DNA from 2 places in the Pseudoalteromonas nanhaiensis genome. Region 2 is predicted to be linked to the other one. Evidence: predicted binding sites of a transcription regulator. Region 2 holds the regulator's gene; the other holds the start of a gene.
What was found. Region 2 encodes FliA, which starts transcription of late flagellar genes. Its sites were predicted from a motif close to CTAAAGNTNNNNNNNNNNNNGCCGATA; they were not measured.
Positions count from the first base shown of each region.

Region 1 (7,640 bases), on a different contig from region 2:
GCGATTTTGTTATTAAAAAGGTGTGCGCCTGATAGGTTTGCTCGATAAAAGTTACAGTAGGATAGGTCATATCCCTCCTCATCATCCTGCTTAATAAGATTAAGACCACTGAGGTTAGCGCGCTTTAGCTGTAACCCATGCAGTAAACCACCTTTTTTCGCATAACGCTCTAATTTCTGGGTTAGATCTAGTCCTGACTTATCAAACTTACTATCGTGCCAAAAACAGAATCCAGACCCCATATCGGTTTCCAAGCATTTCTTTCCTGAAGGCGAGGTATAACTACAACAAGGTTTATCAGACATAAACATGAAAATTATTTGTTGGTCATCTTTATAGATTAGCAGTTATTTTACAGGGTAAAATGGAATCCATACTTTTTATTAATTGAATTGGCTTATATTTGTTGAACTACACCCTAAAGCGCAGTAAACGCAGAACCACAGTGGCTATTAAAGTTGCTGAACAGAAACTCACTGTTTATGCGCCTTTTTATGTTCCACAAACTGAGATTGATGCCTGGTTAAAGACCAAGCAAGATTGGGTCGATGAACAAATTGCCAAACAATCCATTCATGCTGAACGCCGCCAACTTCCTCTTGTAAACGCGGCGATTAAGTTATTTGGACAAAATGTGCCGATAGTATTTGCTAAAGGCACTAAAAGCACTTGGCAACAAGATGCACAGTGTCGGCTTATTTTATCTATTTCATCACGGGTCAAACATCAAGAAGCAAACTATTTAGCACTGCTCGAGCAGTTTTTACACGAAAAGCTAGAGAGTTATATCGAAATGCGTGTTCATGATTATTGTTTGCAGATGTCTGAAGCTCTGCCCACAAAACTTAAAATTCAACATTATAAACGTCGTTGGGGAAGTTGTAATAAGCGTCGAGAGCTGACCTTTAATTTACATTTAGTGAGTGCACCGACATGGGTGATTGATTATGTGGTTGTACACGAACTTGCTCATCTTAAACATATGAATCACAGTGCTAAGTTTTGGCAACGTGTTAGACAGTTTTATCCAGACTATAAAAACGCTGAGCAATGGTTGAAACAAAATGGCAGTAGTTTGAGTTGGTAGCGATAAGCTAGAAAGAGTAAAGCTAGAAAGAGTAAAGCTAGAAAGAGTAAAGCTAGAAAGAGTAAAGAGTGGTGGAGGGAGCTGGATTCGAACCAGCGAAGGCTGAGCCGTCAGATTTACAGTCTGATCCCTTTGGCCGCTCGGGAACCCCTCCACACAGATTTTACTATTGCATTTGGCCACACTACCAGAAGGAAGTGGTGGAGGGAGCTGGATTCGAACCAGCGAAGGCTGAGCCGTCAGATTTACAGTCTGATCCCTTTGGCCGCTCGGGAACCCCTCCAATGCAACGGCGCTGATAATAGCAAACTGGTTATTTAAGTAAAGAAAAAAACTAAAGAAAATTGGATTAATGCCGATAACTGATTAATCTGGAATCTATTTGGCTAAAGTCTATGCAAGTTGATGGTTTGTTGCTCAATGAGAGTCAACTCGATAATCGTCTTAATAAAAGTGTTCATGAACATCGCTCTGGTGAGTTTGCATTATTATTAGCAATGCTCTCACATGACGCACTTGATTTTAGTCAATTTCATCTACCTAAAACAGAAATAAGTAATCCTCACGTTTCAGAAGAGGTGCTTAGAGCCCAGTTAGGGGCAGGTCCTAAGCAATCATTAGCACCAGAGCAATTTGATATGTTGATTGGTCAAGATAATGCTCTTCGATTACTTCAAGGTGGTCTTTCAGACATTCGCTTACGTCATTGTTTAGCACCTGAGCCATTGCATGTTCGAGATGATAAAAATCACATTCCACTAGAAGTGATAGACAATTGTGAGCCCGCAGTAAGAAAACGCTACCTTGATAAAAATCAACCAACTGAGCGTGCCCAAATTGACGCTGCAGCTTTTTACGATAGTTTAACAGAAGATGCTATTCATCAACCTTTGCATTTAATTTCAGCCTAATTGATTAACTACATTGTCACATAAATAAATTAATCTACACTTTAATAAGTAAATTCAAGCAACATAAGAAAAAATACAGCTAATTTTTTATGGCCTTGTTATACTGTGTGCCTATGGCTTAGCGCCATTGTCATTGAACCAAGCTATTAGGACTATAATGAAGAAGACATTCACGCTTAACCACGAGAAGATTAAGTACCCTCGCATGGTTGATGCAGCCAAACACGAAGTAAAAAAATATTTGAAACGTGAGCGTAATAAAACACTCCCAGCTGGTGCTGATTATTGGGCATTTGACTGTAAGTTTGGTGAATCAGCGGATGAAGCCGAAGTTGTTCACGTAGCAGAGATTAATAAATGTATTAGTGATATTGAAGCCAAAGGCTTAACATCGTTTTATGTTGAGATCTTAGCGCGCCCTGCACAGCGTCAACACCAAGAATTTGATGAAGAGTAATTTATACACGGAATCAAAAAATGGGCCTTTTTAGGCCCATTTTTACTTTAAGATAACTATCTATCGAGCAAATGGATCGGCGTTAATCTTTTCTATATACCAATTACCTTTTTTGCGGATCATTTTTACACTGCGCATATCATCCACTTTTTTACCGTTGAAGTAACCCGTAAAGATTAAATTAATATTAGCCTTATCACCGTACTGTTCACGTAAACTCATATTGGTCATATCAACTTCAATTACAACTTCGTCGTATTGCATGTTAATTAGGTTACGAGCGAATTGGTTTGCGGTGCCATAAGATTTCATAATGCGAGCCATTTTTGGAGTTGCGTATTCCATGGCTTGATTTAAATCGTTTTGGTTATACAGTGCATCAAAATAAAGCGTGGCTGTGTTGCCTGGGGTATTTTTTTCGCCCTGAGGTGACTCTTCAGAGCCACAACCCAACATTAAGCAACTACTCAATAGAGCAAAAATTAAGAGTACGTTTTTCATTATGCTTTGATTTGCTAGATTAAATAATTTTAAGTGTGTGACTAAATGACTGAGATGTAAAGTTAACTTAGTAAAATTGTGGGATTTATTTTTGCTTGGCAATAAAAAAGGATGCCTTGGCATCCTTTCTTAAATTAACTGCACTCGTTATTGAACTAACTCTTTTTCACTGAATTCTTCAGCAAATAATGGGCTAGATAAGTAACGCTCAGTAGCACTTGGTAAAATAACAACGATGTTTTTACCCGCATTTTCAGGTTTTTCAGCAAGGCGTTTTGCAGCAACCACTGCAGCACCAGACGAAATACCTACTAAAATACCTTCGTTTTTCATAAGCTCGTGAGCCATTGCAATTGCATCTTCATTTGATACTTGCTCAGCGGCATCAACAACTTCTAAATCAAGGTTGCCTGGGATGAAGCCAGCACCGATACCTTGGATTTTATGAGGACCCGGTTTAATTTCTTCACCAGCTAAGGTTTGGCTAATAACTGGAGAATTAGTTGGCTCAACAGCAACAGATTGCACGTTTAGGCCTTTTTCTAGTTTAAGGTAACGGCTAACACCTGTAATAGTACCACCTGTACCAACACCTGCTACGAAGATGTCGATTTTACCGTCCATTGCTTCATAGATTTCAGGACCCGTTGTTTCAAAGTGAATTTTTGGGTTAGCTGGGTTTTCGAATTGTTGTAAAAGAATGTATTTTCCAGGCTCACTTGCTTGAATTTCTTTTGCTTTTTCAATCGCGCCATTCATACCTTTAGCGCCATCAGTTAAAACTAGGTTAGCACCTAACGCTTTTAATAGTTTACGACGCTCTAGGCTCATCGTATTAGGCATAGTCAGGGTTAATTTATAGCCACGAGAAGCTGCTACAAACGCAAGTGCAATACCTGTGTTGCCAGAAGTCGGCTCGATTAACTCTTTGTCTTTGGTTAATACGCCTGACTTTTCTGCTTCCCAGATCATTGAAGCGCCAATACGGCATTTAACACTAAAGCTTGGGTTACGTGATTCTACTTTAGCAAAAACATTACCTGAGGTTACGCGGTTAAGCTTTACAATCGGTGTATTACCAATTGTTAATGAATTATCTTCAAAAATGTTAGACATAGTGTTCCCTTGGAAGCAATTTATTCAATCGTGATCAACTAGCTTAGGCTATTGATCTGTAATAGTCACACTTTACTGTGACTATTAAAAAACGAAAGTAAAGTTTGGCTATAACATATAGCGAATAGGCTTATAGCATTTAGTAATAAGGTGGAAAAAGAAGGGCGCGCACCGAAAGGTGCGCTAGTGGAGTCTTAAAGTAACCAAGCGTAGCTAAATTTAGCAAATAGGGTACGCTGCTCTTTAGTTATCGATGAAAGTTCATCATCTTGATAGCCATTATCAGAGTAACCTGCAAAGAATACTGTTTGCGGGTTCAGTTTGTAAGAATACAATAACTGGGTGGCTAACTTTTTATATTGGCTATCTACATCATCAATGTAATTAGCTTGATTACGTTCTAAATCGGTATAAATGACTGCAAGGCGTAAAAAGCTATTCACGTTAAACTGGTAAGTTAACCGCACATCACTTAAATTTGCGGTAAATACTTCGCTTCCATCAGCTTCAAGTTGCTCATAAGTATGACGTAAACGTACTTCAAAATGTTTACCAAGATTCATATTCAGTACCGGGCGTATATGAAACTTATCACCAGTGCGGTTATTGGCTAAGTCAACGGCATTACCTGTATACATATATAAAGAAGCAAAGACCCCAGCGGTTGGTTTAAAATCACTGTAAAAGCCAACGCCATTTTCGCTAAATAAATCTGTGTTGCCGTCTATATCTAAACGTGATTTATCGTGGCGAAGACCTGTACGGTTTCGGTGTTCAACAGAGACTTCAAAAAAGCTTTGTAATGGGCCGCTGACAGAAAAGCTGGTTTGTGCTTCTTTTTCAAGAAGTTCATTATTTTCGTTGTGGGTAATATCCCAATCGGCATACAGGTTAGCGCGGTTCCACCAATTACCTTTATCACCATACCAGCGGTATTCGCCACCTGTAGTAAACTTTTTAAAATCAACTTGCGAGATAAAACCTAAGTCAGCTCTTAAATCAGCATCGCGATAATTATAGTCAGCAAATGCACGCCAGTACTTCTCATCATGTTGATACTTAACATAGTAGCCAGTACCCGATTGTTGTTCTTTACTTAAAACACGAAGTACACCTTCGTTATAGTCGCAATCACTATTTAATTCACAAATTACTTGCTCAGGTTGTAAACAGTTATCACCATCACATAACTCGCCAATAAAATCCTGACTGTATTGCGTTTGTGACTTTAATACTTGTACTAGGAAAACATCGTTCACTGTTGGTTTGTATTTACTATCAATACTATAAACCGTGTTTCTATAATCATCACTTTGTCTGTGAGTTGCTGTTGAACCAAGTGATAACCCTGATTCAAAGTCGTATCGGTATCGCAGAGCACCGTTTTCACTTTTCTCGTCAAGGGCGACAAGAGATGAACCTAAATTGCCCGGGATCAACACATTGGTTTGCGTATCATTGGCAATAAAACCGGCAAATGTATGGCCATTTTTGCTACCTGTGATCTTGGTTCCATAATCTGGTTGGGCAATATTACGGGTATGAATAAGGTTAAGTGTTGATGCAAAGTAGTCAGCGTTATCTAAAAAGAAGGCACGCTTTTCTGGGAAGAACAAGCTGAAATTATTATTCACACTCAATTGAGCAACATCCGCTTCAACCTGTGAAAAGTCAGGGTTAATCGTCGCATTTAAGGTAATATCTGGGGTGATCCCCCATTTAACATCCAGGCTGGCTTCAGTATTGTTCTCTGACTCCCAATCAGCCACTTGTGCGCCATCGATATCACGAGTCTCATTTTTGCCAAGCACCACAGATGGAATAATCGCCACGTTATTGCCTTGCTTTGCTTGTTCAAAACCTTGGTAACTTGGCATTTGGCAAATCCAACAATTGTTACCATGGTCAATTTGCATATTTGAGATACGCAAACGTTCACTACGCGGTAAAAATCGTAAAAACTCCATCGCCATCGTTTTGGTTGCTACGCTGTCGTCAAAATTCAATACGCGTAAGGGAATAGCCACTTCTACTGTGTAGCCTTTATCGTGAATAACACCAACACTATCCCAAATACCGTCCCATGATGAGCTTTCATGTTTAGTCAGTTCGTTTTCTATCGAGTCTTGTTGTACGCCAAGTGGGTTAATAAAAAACTGATAAGCTAATTGAGCATTATTGTATGAATCAATTTTCAGCCCCACTAAGTCATCATCCCATGCTGCATCACGGTCACGATAGAAAGCGCGAATTAGTTCTGGATTTGGGTCGTTTGCTTCAAAGCCAATAAATAACGTCTCGCCATCTTCATAGACATAGGCGTGTGTGGTCACTGGGCTTTTGCTGTTTTCATAAGGCCACGTGACATTATCAATCGTGATTTTTTTTGCGTGTTGCCAACTTGCTTCATTTAGCTTTCCGTCAATTGTTGCTTTTTCCGCAACAAAAGGGAGGGTGATGGGTTGGCTGGTGGCCAAGGAAGTAAAAGGTGTGCTCAGTAGAGCGGCACTTAATATAGATTTATACATAAGAACTACACGGGTATTCAAAATTGCGAGCATGTTATTAACTTGCAACTTTGTTAACAAATGCAACGCGATAGGACGCATATATTTACGTTCAAATTAGATTCTGCGAAGCTGTGGTGGTAATTTGCGCAGTTAAACGTTAATTTGGCTGTTTTATAACAAAAGTAAACTAAAACGTGGTAAAAGGTTACCACCTAAAAATTGAAGTGATCGTTATGAATTTAATTCTAAAATTAATTGCTGGTATTGTTGCCGGTATTTTAGTGGGCTTGTATGTGCCGCTAACAGGTGTTGAACTCCTCTATACAGTAAAAGAAATAATAGGTCAGTTGATCACCTTTACCATTCCACTGATTATTTTATTTTTTATCGCATCTGGTATTGCTGGCTTACCAAAAGGTTCTGGCCACTTACTTGGCAAAACTGTCGGTTTTGCTTATGGGTCAACGATTATTGCTGGCACCTTAGCGTTTTTATTAGTCAGCGCCATGATCCCATTGTTTGATGGGGGCTTAACGTTTGAAGCTGAAGTAGCTACAGAAGTGGGCAGCTTTATTGATTTAGAAATTCCACCACTTATGAGCGTAATGACGGCGTTAGCTGCGGCTTTCATTTTTGGTATTGGTATGAGCCAAATGCAACTTGATATGTTGAAGAAAGTTTCTGATCAGGGTCGTGATGTAATTGATGGCTTATTAGCAAAGGTTATTATTCCAGCATTACCGTTTTATATTGCCGGTGTATTTGCAGAGATGACAGTCGCTGGCACTGTGGTAGATACGCTGCAAACATTTGGTATTGTATTACTTGCAGCATTGATCATGCATTGGTTATGGCTAACCGTTTTATATGTCTCAACGGGACTTTTATTAAAAAGAAACCCATTAGAGCTTGTAAAAAATATGCTACCCGCTTACTTTACTGCTTTAGGTACAATGTCGAGTGCAGCAACAATTCCTGTATCGCTGCGCTCAAGTAAAGCTAATAATGTAAAAGAAGATGTTGCAAACTTTACAGTGCCGTTATGTGCAACCATCCAT
Region 1 covers NZ_JBPNYQ010000019.1:7,053-14,692, reverse strand. The annotation lists gene ACSFVZ_RS15295 (ion channel) at 1-305, opposite strand, end outside; gene ACSFVZ_RS15290 (M48 family metallopeptidase) at 407-1,087, shown strand; tRNA gene ACSFVZ_RS15285 (tRNA-Tyr) at 1,157-1,241, opposite strand; tRNA gene ACSFVZ_RS15280 (tRNA-Tyr) at 1,286-1,370, opposite strand; gene ACSFVZ_RS15275 (VC2046/SO_2500 family protein) at 1,483-1,998, shown strand; gene ACSFVZ_RS15270 (DUF6172 family protein) at 2,156-2,455, shown strand; gene ACSFVZ_RS15265 (hypothetical protein) at 2,516-2,911, opposite strand; gene cysK (cysteine synthase A) at 3,104-4,072, opposite strand; gene ACSFVZ_RS15255 (carbohydrate binding family 9 domain-containing protein) at 4,267-6,600, opposite strand; gene ACSFVZ_RS15250 (dicarboxylate/amino acid:cation symporter) at 6,816-7,640, shown strand, end outside.
Region 1: the regulator FliA is predicted to act here: its motif matches at 1,422-1,448, upstream of ACSFVZ_RS15275 (VC2046/SO_2500 family protein).

Region 2 (7,640 bases):
CTTCTTTCGTTGAGAAACCCGGTGCAAAAATTAGATTATAAGCCTCGGTGTCAGATAAACGACTTGCTTGATCATGGTCAATAACCCCTTTGCTAATCGCTATTTTCTTCAGCTTTTCAGCATCCATACCTGCACCATCATCACGAATGGTCAGTAAGATATGGTCACCTTCTTGAGATGCCGATAAAGTGACAGTACCTGTGCGAGGTTTACCCGCAGCTTCACGCACTTCTGGCATTTCAATACCATGGTCAACAGAGTTACGCACTAAGTGCACCAATGGATCTGCTAACGCTTCTACAAGGTTTTTATCTAAATCTGTTTCTTCACCAACCAGCTGCAGATTAATATCTTTTTTCAAGCTACGTGCTAAGTCTCGTACTACGCGAGGGAAGCGACCAAATACCTTTTTAATTGGTTGCATGCGGGTTTTCATTACCGCACCTTGCAAGTCTGCTGTAACCACATCAAGGTTTGAAATAGCTTTGCCCATTGACTCACTGTTTGTGTTATTAGCAAGGCTCACTAATCGATTGCGCACTAATACAAGCTCGCCCACCATGTTCATAATTTCATCTAGGCGTTTTGTATCAACACGTACAGTGGTTTCGGCCTGAGGTGGCGGCGCTTTTTTCGGTGCAGCAGCAGACTCAGGCGCTTTAGCTGGTGCAGGAGTCGCTTTACTTGGTGCTGCTGGTTTACTCGGTGCAGCTTGTTGTGGCGCAGCTTTAGCAACAGGTTTCTCTGCTTGCGTTGGTTTCTCTGGCTCTACGTTCGGTGCGGCTGTTGGGGTGCTTTCAAGTGATTTTGGTGCACTCCCTTTGCCATGTAATTCGTCAAGTAATGCTTCAAATTCATCATCACTGATCTCGTCATCACCATCACTACTTACACTGGTGCTAGGAGCAGCAGGTTTTGGAGCTTCAGGTTGAGGGGTATCGGGTTGTTTAACTTCACCAAAACTACCCACGCCATGAAGTTCGTCTAATAAGCTATCAAACTCATCGTCGGTAATGTCATCACTATCATTGCTGCTTGTATCGAGAGTTGCAGCTGCAGGTCCTTGACCTTTACCATGTAACTCATCAAGTAAACTTTCAAATTCGTCTTCAGTGATTTCATCAATATTCTGTGAAGCACTCTCTTGAGCTAAACCACCACCATCAAATAGCATATCAAAAGCAAACGGGTCGCTTTCATCAATATTATCAGTGTTTATGTCGGCTGTTACATCAGCAGTATCAACAACAGGTTCTTCTACTACTGGCTCTTCAGGTGCAGGGGTTGTGTCTTCAATAACACTAGTGTCTTCTCCTGCAAGCTCTTCTGCTGTTGGTGGCTGACTTAACTTGTGAAGTACATCAAGTAGAGCAGGATCGGCAGGCTCTGGTTGCTCACGATTTTGAATAGTTGAGAACATTTCGTTGATGGTATCAAGAGCTTGAAGAATAACATCCATTAATTCAGGTGTTACACTACGCACACCTTGGCGAAGTAAATCGAAGACATTTTCTGCACCATGACAAGCGTCAACAAGCTCTGTCATACTCAAGAAACCTGCCCCACCTTTTACAGTGTGGAAACCTCTAAAAATTGCGTTAAGTAAGTCTTTGTCTTCTGGGTTGTTCTCAAGCTGAACCAATTGTTCTGACAAAAGCTCTAGAATTTCCCCTGCTTCAACAAGGAAATCCTGTAAAATATCTTCATCGACTTCAAAGCTCATGCAGTTACTCTCCTCTTAGAAGCCCAAACTTGATAATAGGTCATCAACTTCATCTTGTCCTGAGACAACATCATCACGTGACTCTGCATCAATAATTGGCCCTTCAGGACCTGCTAGCGTATCGCTTGTTGCAGGTGCTTGTTCTGTGGCCTGTTTTTCTTGTTTTTGCTGACCATCTTCTTGACTGCCGAATACAGTTAAGAGATTAATTAAACTGTCTTCAACTTCTCGTACTAGTTCAATAACACGGCGAATTACCTGACCAGTTAAATCTTGGTAGTCTTGTGCCATAAGCACATTGGTCATCAAGCCTTGTAATTCATCAGTTTTAGCATGAGAGTTGTTCATGAACTTATCTAAGCTATGGCATAAGGTTTTAAACTCACCAAGCTCAATTTCTCGGTTCATCAATCGATCCCACGTGGGCTTGATTGTTGCAATTTCATCAGCAAGTTGTTGAGCAATAGGTAAACTTGCCTCAACAGCATCCATGGTTTTATTTGCTGCATTTTCTGTCATTTCCATGACATAGTTTAATCGCTGTTTAGCGTCGGGTATCGCATCGGTAGTTAAATCGGCGAGACGAGTATCAAGATCAAAGTTCTTTAACGCTTCATGCAGTTGACGCGTCAATTTACCGACTTCGGCAAACAACTCTGATTGTTCTTTTGATGCGGCTTCAAGAATTAGCTTATCTGCCTTCTCTTGTTCACCTTTTTCAAGATACTCAACAAGTTGACGAGCTTGCTCTAAACTTATATGAGGCGCAGCAGGTGCTGACATAAGCCTCTCCCCTTAGATTAACCTAAACGTTCAAACACTTTTTCCAATTTGGTTTTAAGTGTCGCAGCAGTAAATGGTTTAACAATGTAGCCATTAACACCTGCTTGAGCAGCAGCAACAATTTGTTCTTTTTTCGCTTCAGCTGTTACCATTAAAACAGGAATGTGTTTAAGGCTATCATCGGCACGTATAGCACGTAACAAATCAATACCTTGCATGCCAGGCATATTCCAATCTGTTACAACAAAATCAAATTCTTGATTTTGTAGCATTGGTAATGCTGTTGAACCATCATCAGCTTCCTGCACATTGGTAAAACCTAAATCCCTTAATAGATTTTTAATGATACGTCTCATTGTAGAAAAATCGTCAACAACAAGAATCTTCATGTTTTTATCCAAAACATCCTCCGGTGAGGTTTGAACCTATATTTACTTACTACTAATTAATCCAGTCATTGATTTTTGCTTTGAGCTTAATCATCGCCTGACCATGTATTTGACTCACACGCGACTCGCTAACATCGAGTATGTGTCCTATTTCTTTCAAGTTCATTTCATCGTTGTAATACAAAGACAAAACAAGGGCATCTCTTTCTGGTAACGATTGGATAGCCGTTAATAGAGACTGGTTAAACCGCTCATTTTTAACGTTATTAAACGGTTTGTCTAGTGCTAAATCATGACCCATTGGTGTTATTACGTCTTCATCAACACCTAAATCCTCGATACCTAATACTTTACTTGAATTAACGTCATGTAGAATATGATGGTACTCATCTAGTGTAATATCAAGTTTTTCAGCAACTTCTGTGTCTTTGGGCTCGCGGTTTAGGGTACTTTCTAATTCAGCAATTGTTTCTGCGACTAGACGTGCATTTCGATGCACAGAGCGTGGTGCCCAATCGCCTCGACGGATTTCATCAAGCATTGCACCGCGAATTCTGATACCTGCAAAGGTTTCAAAACTTGCACCTTTACTAGCGTCGAAGTTTTTTGACGCCTCAATAAGGCCGATCATACCTGACTGAATTAAATCATCGAGCTGAACACTAGCAGGTAAACGAGCAATCAAATGACACGCCACTTTTTTGACTAAAGAGGCGTGCTTTTCAACAATCGCATTTAAATTCTGTGCTGATTGATATCCCATCGCTTTATTCACCGATGTTGTCATAGTTAGCCGTTTACTAGTTTCTCAATAAAAAATTCTAAGTGACCAGACGGTTGGTTAGGGATCGGCCACTTAACTGCTTTCGTTGCTAATGTTTTAAACGCCACCGCTGCTGGTGAGTTTGGAAATAACTCAACGATAACCTTTTGACGTCGCGTAGATTTACGCATGTTTTCGTCATAGGGAATCGTTGCGACTAATTCCATAGAAACATCTAAAAAACGATCCGTTACTTTTGAAAGTTTAGCAAATAATTCTTGCCCTTCACGCATGCTACGCACCATGTTGGCAACAATTTTAAATTTATATACACCATGCTCTCGGCTTAACACTTTAATAAGCGCGTAGGCATCTGTAATTGAGGTAGGTTCATCACACACAACCACAACGACATCTTGTGCTGCACGTGAAAAGCTTAATACCATGTCCGAAATACCTGCGGCGGTATCGACAATTAAAATATCAAACTCGGTGTTTAATTCGCTAAAAGCGCGAATAAGGCCTGCATGCTCAGAAGGAGTTAACTCCACCATGCTTTGCGAGCCAGACGTTGCTGGCACAATTTTAATACCAGCAGGGCCTTCTACAAGAATTTCATCAAGCTCACATTCGCCAGATAAAACATGAGATAAATTACGTTCAACACGTAAACCAAGCATCACGTCGCAGTTTGCCAATCCTAAATCGGCATCCAATACTAATACGCGGTTTCCTTGCTGACCTAATGCAATTGCAGTGTTGAGTGATACATTCGTTTTGCCCACACCACCTTTGCCGCCAGTAACAGCGATAACTTTAACGCCACTATTATTATTTTGATTCATTTTGCGCAGGCCGCTTGCTTGATCTAATACTGTGTTAATCATACATCCCTACTGTGTTCGACGCTACTGCTTGACGTCGTGAATGTTGTGCTTTTGCTCGTTTTAAATACAATTGTTCAGCTTTTTTCACTAGTTTTTCAGCATTCGCTACGCGAATATCTTCTGGAACACGCTGACCATTAGTAAGATACCCTATTGGCAGGCGATTTTGAATCGCTATGCTAATAATCTCACCTAAACTCAACGATTCATCCAATTTAGTGAAGATACAGCCACTTAGCTGAACCTTTTTAAAGTGTCTTACGGTTTCTTGTAGCACATTAATTTGTGCTGTAGCACTCAACACTAAATAACTACGAATATCAACTCGCTGATTACGCATTAAGGTATTAAGTTGCTCAGTTAAGCGTAAATCACGTTGGCTCATACCTGCAGTGTCTATTAATACTAGACGCTTATTTCGTAAATGGTATAGCACTTCAGCCAATTCATTGGCATCTTTTACTTGCTTCACACCACAACCAATAATACGGCCATAAGTTGCAAGTTGCTCGTAGGCACCAATACGGTAAGTATCAGTCGTGATAAGCGCCACTTTATCGGCACCATATTTTTGTGCACCAAGTGCTGCGAGTTTTGCAACAGTGGTTGTTTTACCAACACCTGTAGGGCCAACTAAAGCGAATACACCACCTTGACGCAGGATTTCGTTATTCGTTGTATGCATTTGGTTTTCAACCATTTGCAGAAGTGCTTGCCAAGCTTGTTGACGTGATACATCGTCAGGAATAAAACAGGCCATTTGCTCTGCAACGTCACGCTCAATACCCATACCAGCTAAACGGTCAATCATACACGCACGAGTCGGATCGCGACGCGCCATATCTTGTTGCATTAAGCCTGATACTTGATGTTCAAGTAATTGACGAATGGCATTCATTTCTTCGCGCATTGTCGCAATTTCAGATTGGTTTGCCGGCGCTGCTTGTTTGCGCTCTGTAGGTGTATCAAGATCATCAAATCCTGAGTCTAAGTCATCATCAAAACCTAAACTGTGCGCTTGTGTTTGCATACGTGGAGCAGCTTGCTCTTGATAGCGTGGTTTTGGAGCATATTCAGGACGAGGTTGGTCATAACTTTGCTCTTTAGGTTGATAGTGTTCACTCGTATCAATACCTGACTGACTGAACATTGACGCCAGCTCTGGCGAACGAGGGCGTGGGGCTTGACGCTCTAGTAACGCTTGTAAGCTATCGGCAACTTTTGCTTGCGGCTCAGGCTTGGCACGCATTGGCTCAGGTTTGACGAAGTTATGCTGTGGCGCAGGTGCTGATTGCACTGGAGCTGGGTTTGCTTCTGCTTTCGGGGCTGCTTTGTCATAATCAACAGCTGCAACGATTTCAACACCGTTGGCTAGCTTTTTGTTTGACATAATTACCGCATCAACACCTAACTCGTCTTTCACTTCCTTGAGTGCTGTGCGCATATCTTTGGCAAAAAAACGTTTAATTTTCATGGTTCAACCCCTTTACTATCCTATTGTTGGCCTACTGAGCTGACAATCTTAATCTGTCTTTCGTCTGGTACCTCTTGGTAAGACATCACCCTTAAACCTGGGATGGTGTACTTAACGAAGCGAGATAACACAGTACGTAACATTCCTGACGTTAACAGTATCGAAGGTTCACCGGCCATTTCTTGGTTTTGATGCGCTTCGTTCAATGATTGTTGAAGTCGCTCTGCAAGACCTGGCTCAATTCCGGCACCTTCGTCACCTGCATTCTGAAGTGACTGATGCAACATCTGTTCCAACTCAGGCGCCAAGGTTATGACAGGGATTTCTGAAGACATACCAACGGCGTCTTGAACGATAAGTCTGCGCAGTGAAATTCGCACTGCAGCCGTTAGTACATCAGGGTCTTGGCTACGTGGGCCATATTCAACAAGGGTCTGTACAATTGAGCGCATATCGCGAATTGCCACCCCTTCGTTTAGTAAATTTTGTAGCACTTTTACGATTGTTGTGAGTGGTAATACGTCAGGAACCAGTCCTTCAACTAAACGAGGATGACTCTTCGCTAACATATCTAATAAGTTTTGCACTTCTTCATGGCCAAGTAGTAACGCTGCACTGTTAGTAAGTAACTGACTAATATGAGTCGCGACAACAGTTGCTGAGTCAACTACGGTGTAGCCTAATGATTGCGCTTCATCTTTTTGATCTGGTTTGATCCATACCGCATCTAAACCAAATGCAGGGTCTTTAGTAGCCACGCCTTTGATTGGGCCAAATACTTGACCAGGATTGATCGCGAGCTCATCGCCATGCTTAAGCTCGCCCTCGCCGCTTGAAACACCCATCATCGTGATTCTGTAAGCGTTAGGGTCAAGTTCTAAGTTATCGCGAATGTGCACAGGAGGTACCAAGAAACCAAGTTCCTGAGACAGCTTTTTACGCACACCTTTAATACGATTTAACAGTTCACCACCTTGAGATTGGTCAACAAGTGGAATTAAGCGATAACCTACTTCTAAACCAATCACATCAACTTGCTGTACATCATCCCAGCCAAGTTCTTTTTGTTCTTGTTTGTTAGCAACACCCGTACCCGTTGCACCGCCATTAGCTTCTTGCTCTGCTTTCTCAGCTGCAGCTTTAAGTTTTTGTTGTTGCGTGTAATACGCTAAATAACCTAACAATGCACCTAAGCTTAAAAATGCAATATGTGGCATGCCCGGTACTAAGCCCATAATGATTAGGATACCAGAGGCAATGAATAACGATTTTTCATTACCCAATTGCGTTTTAAACTGATCGCCCATGTTGTGCGATTCATTTTGACGGGTTACAACAATCGCGGTGCCGATTGATAATAATAGCGAAGGTAATTGCGCAACAAGACCATCACCAATGGTTAGAAGAGTGTAAACTTCCATTGCACGACCAAAAGTAAGATCATGCTGGATCATACCAACAAATAAACCACCAACAATGTTAATAACCAAGATGACAATACCAGCAATCGCATCACCTTTTACGAATTTACTCGCACCATCCATCGAGCCATAGAAATCGGCTTCGCGAGTTACTTCTTCACGACGTTCACGGGCTTGTTCAGCACTAATGAAACCAGCGT
Region 2 covers NZ_JBPNYQ010000006.1:110,612-118,251, forward strand. The annotation lists gene ACSFVZ_RS07930 (chemotaxis protein CheA) at 1-1,723, opposite strand, end outside; gene ACSFVZ_RS07935 (protein phosphatase CheZ) at 1,739-2,506, opposite strand; gene cheY (chemotaxis response regulator CheY) at 2,524-2,907, opposite strand; gene ACSFVZ_RS07945 (RNA polymerase sigma factor FliA) at 2,948-3,658, opposite strand; gene ACSFVZ_RS07950 (MinD/ParA family ATP-binding protein) at 3,685-4,545, opposite strand; gene flhF (flagellar biosynthesis GTPase FlhF) at 4,538-6,019, opposite strand; gene flhA (flagellar biosynthesis protein FlhA) at 6,040-7,640, opposite strand, start outside.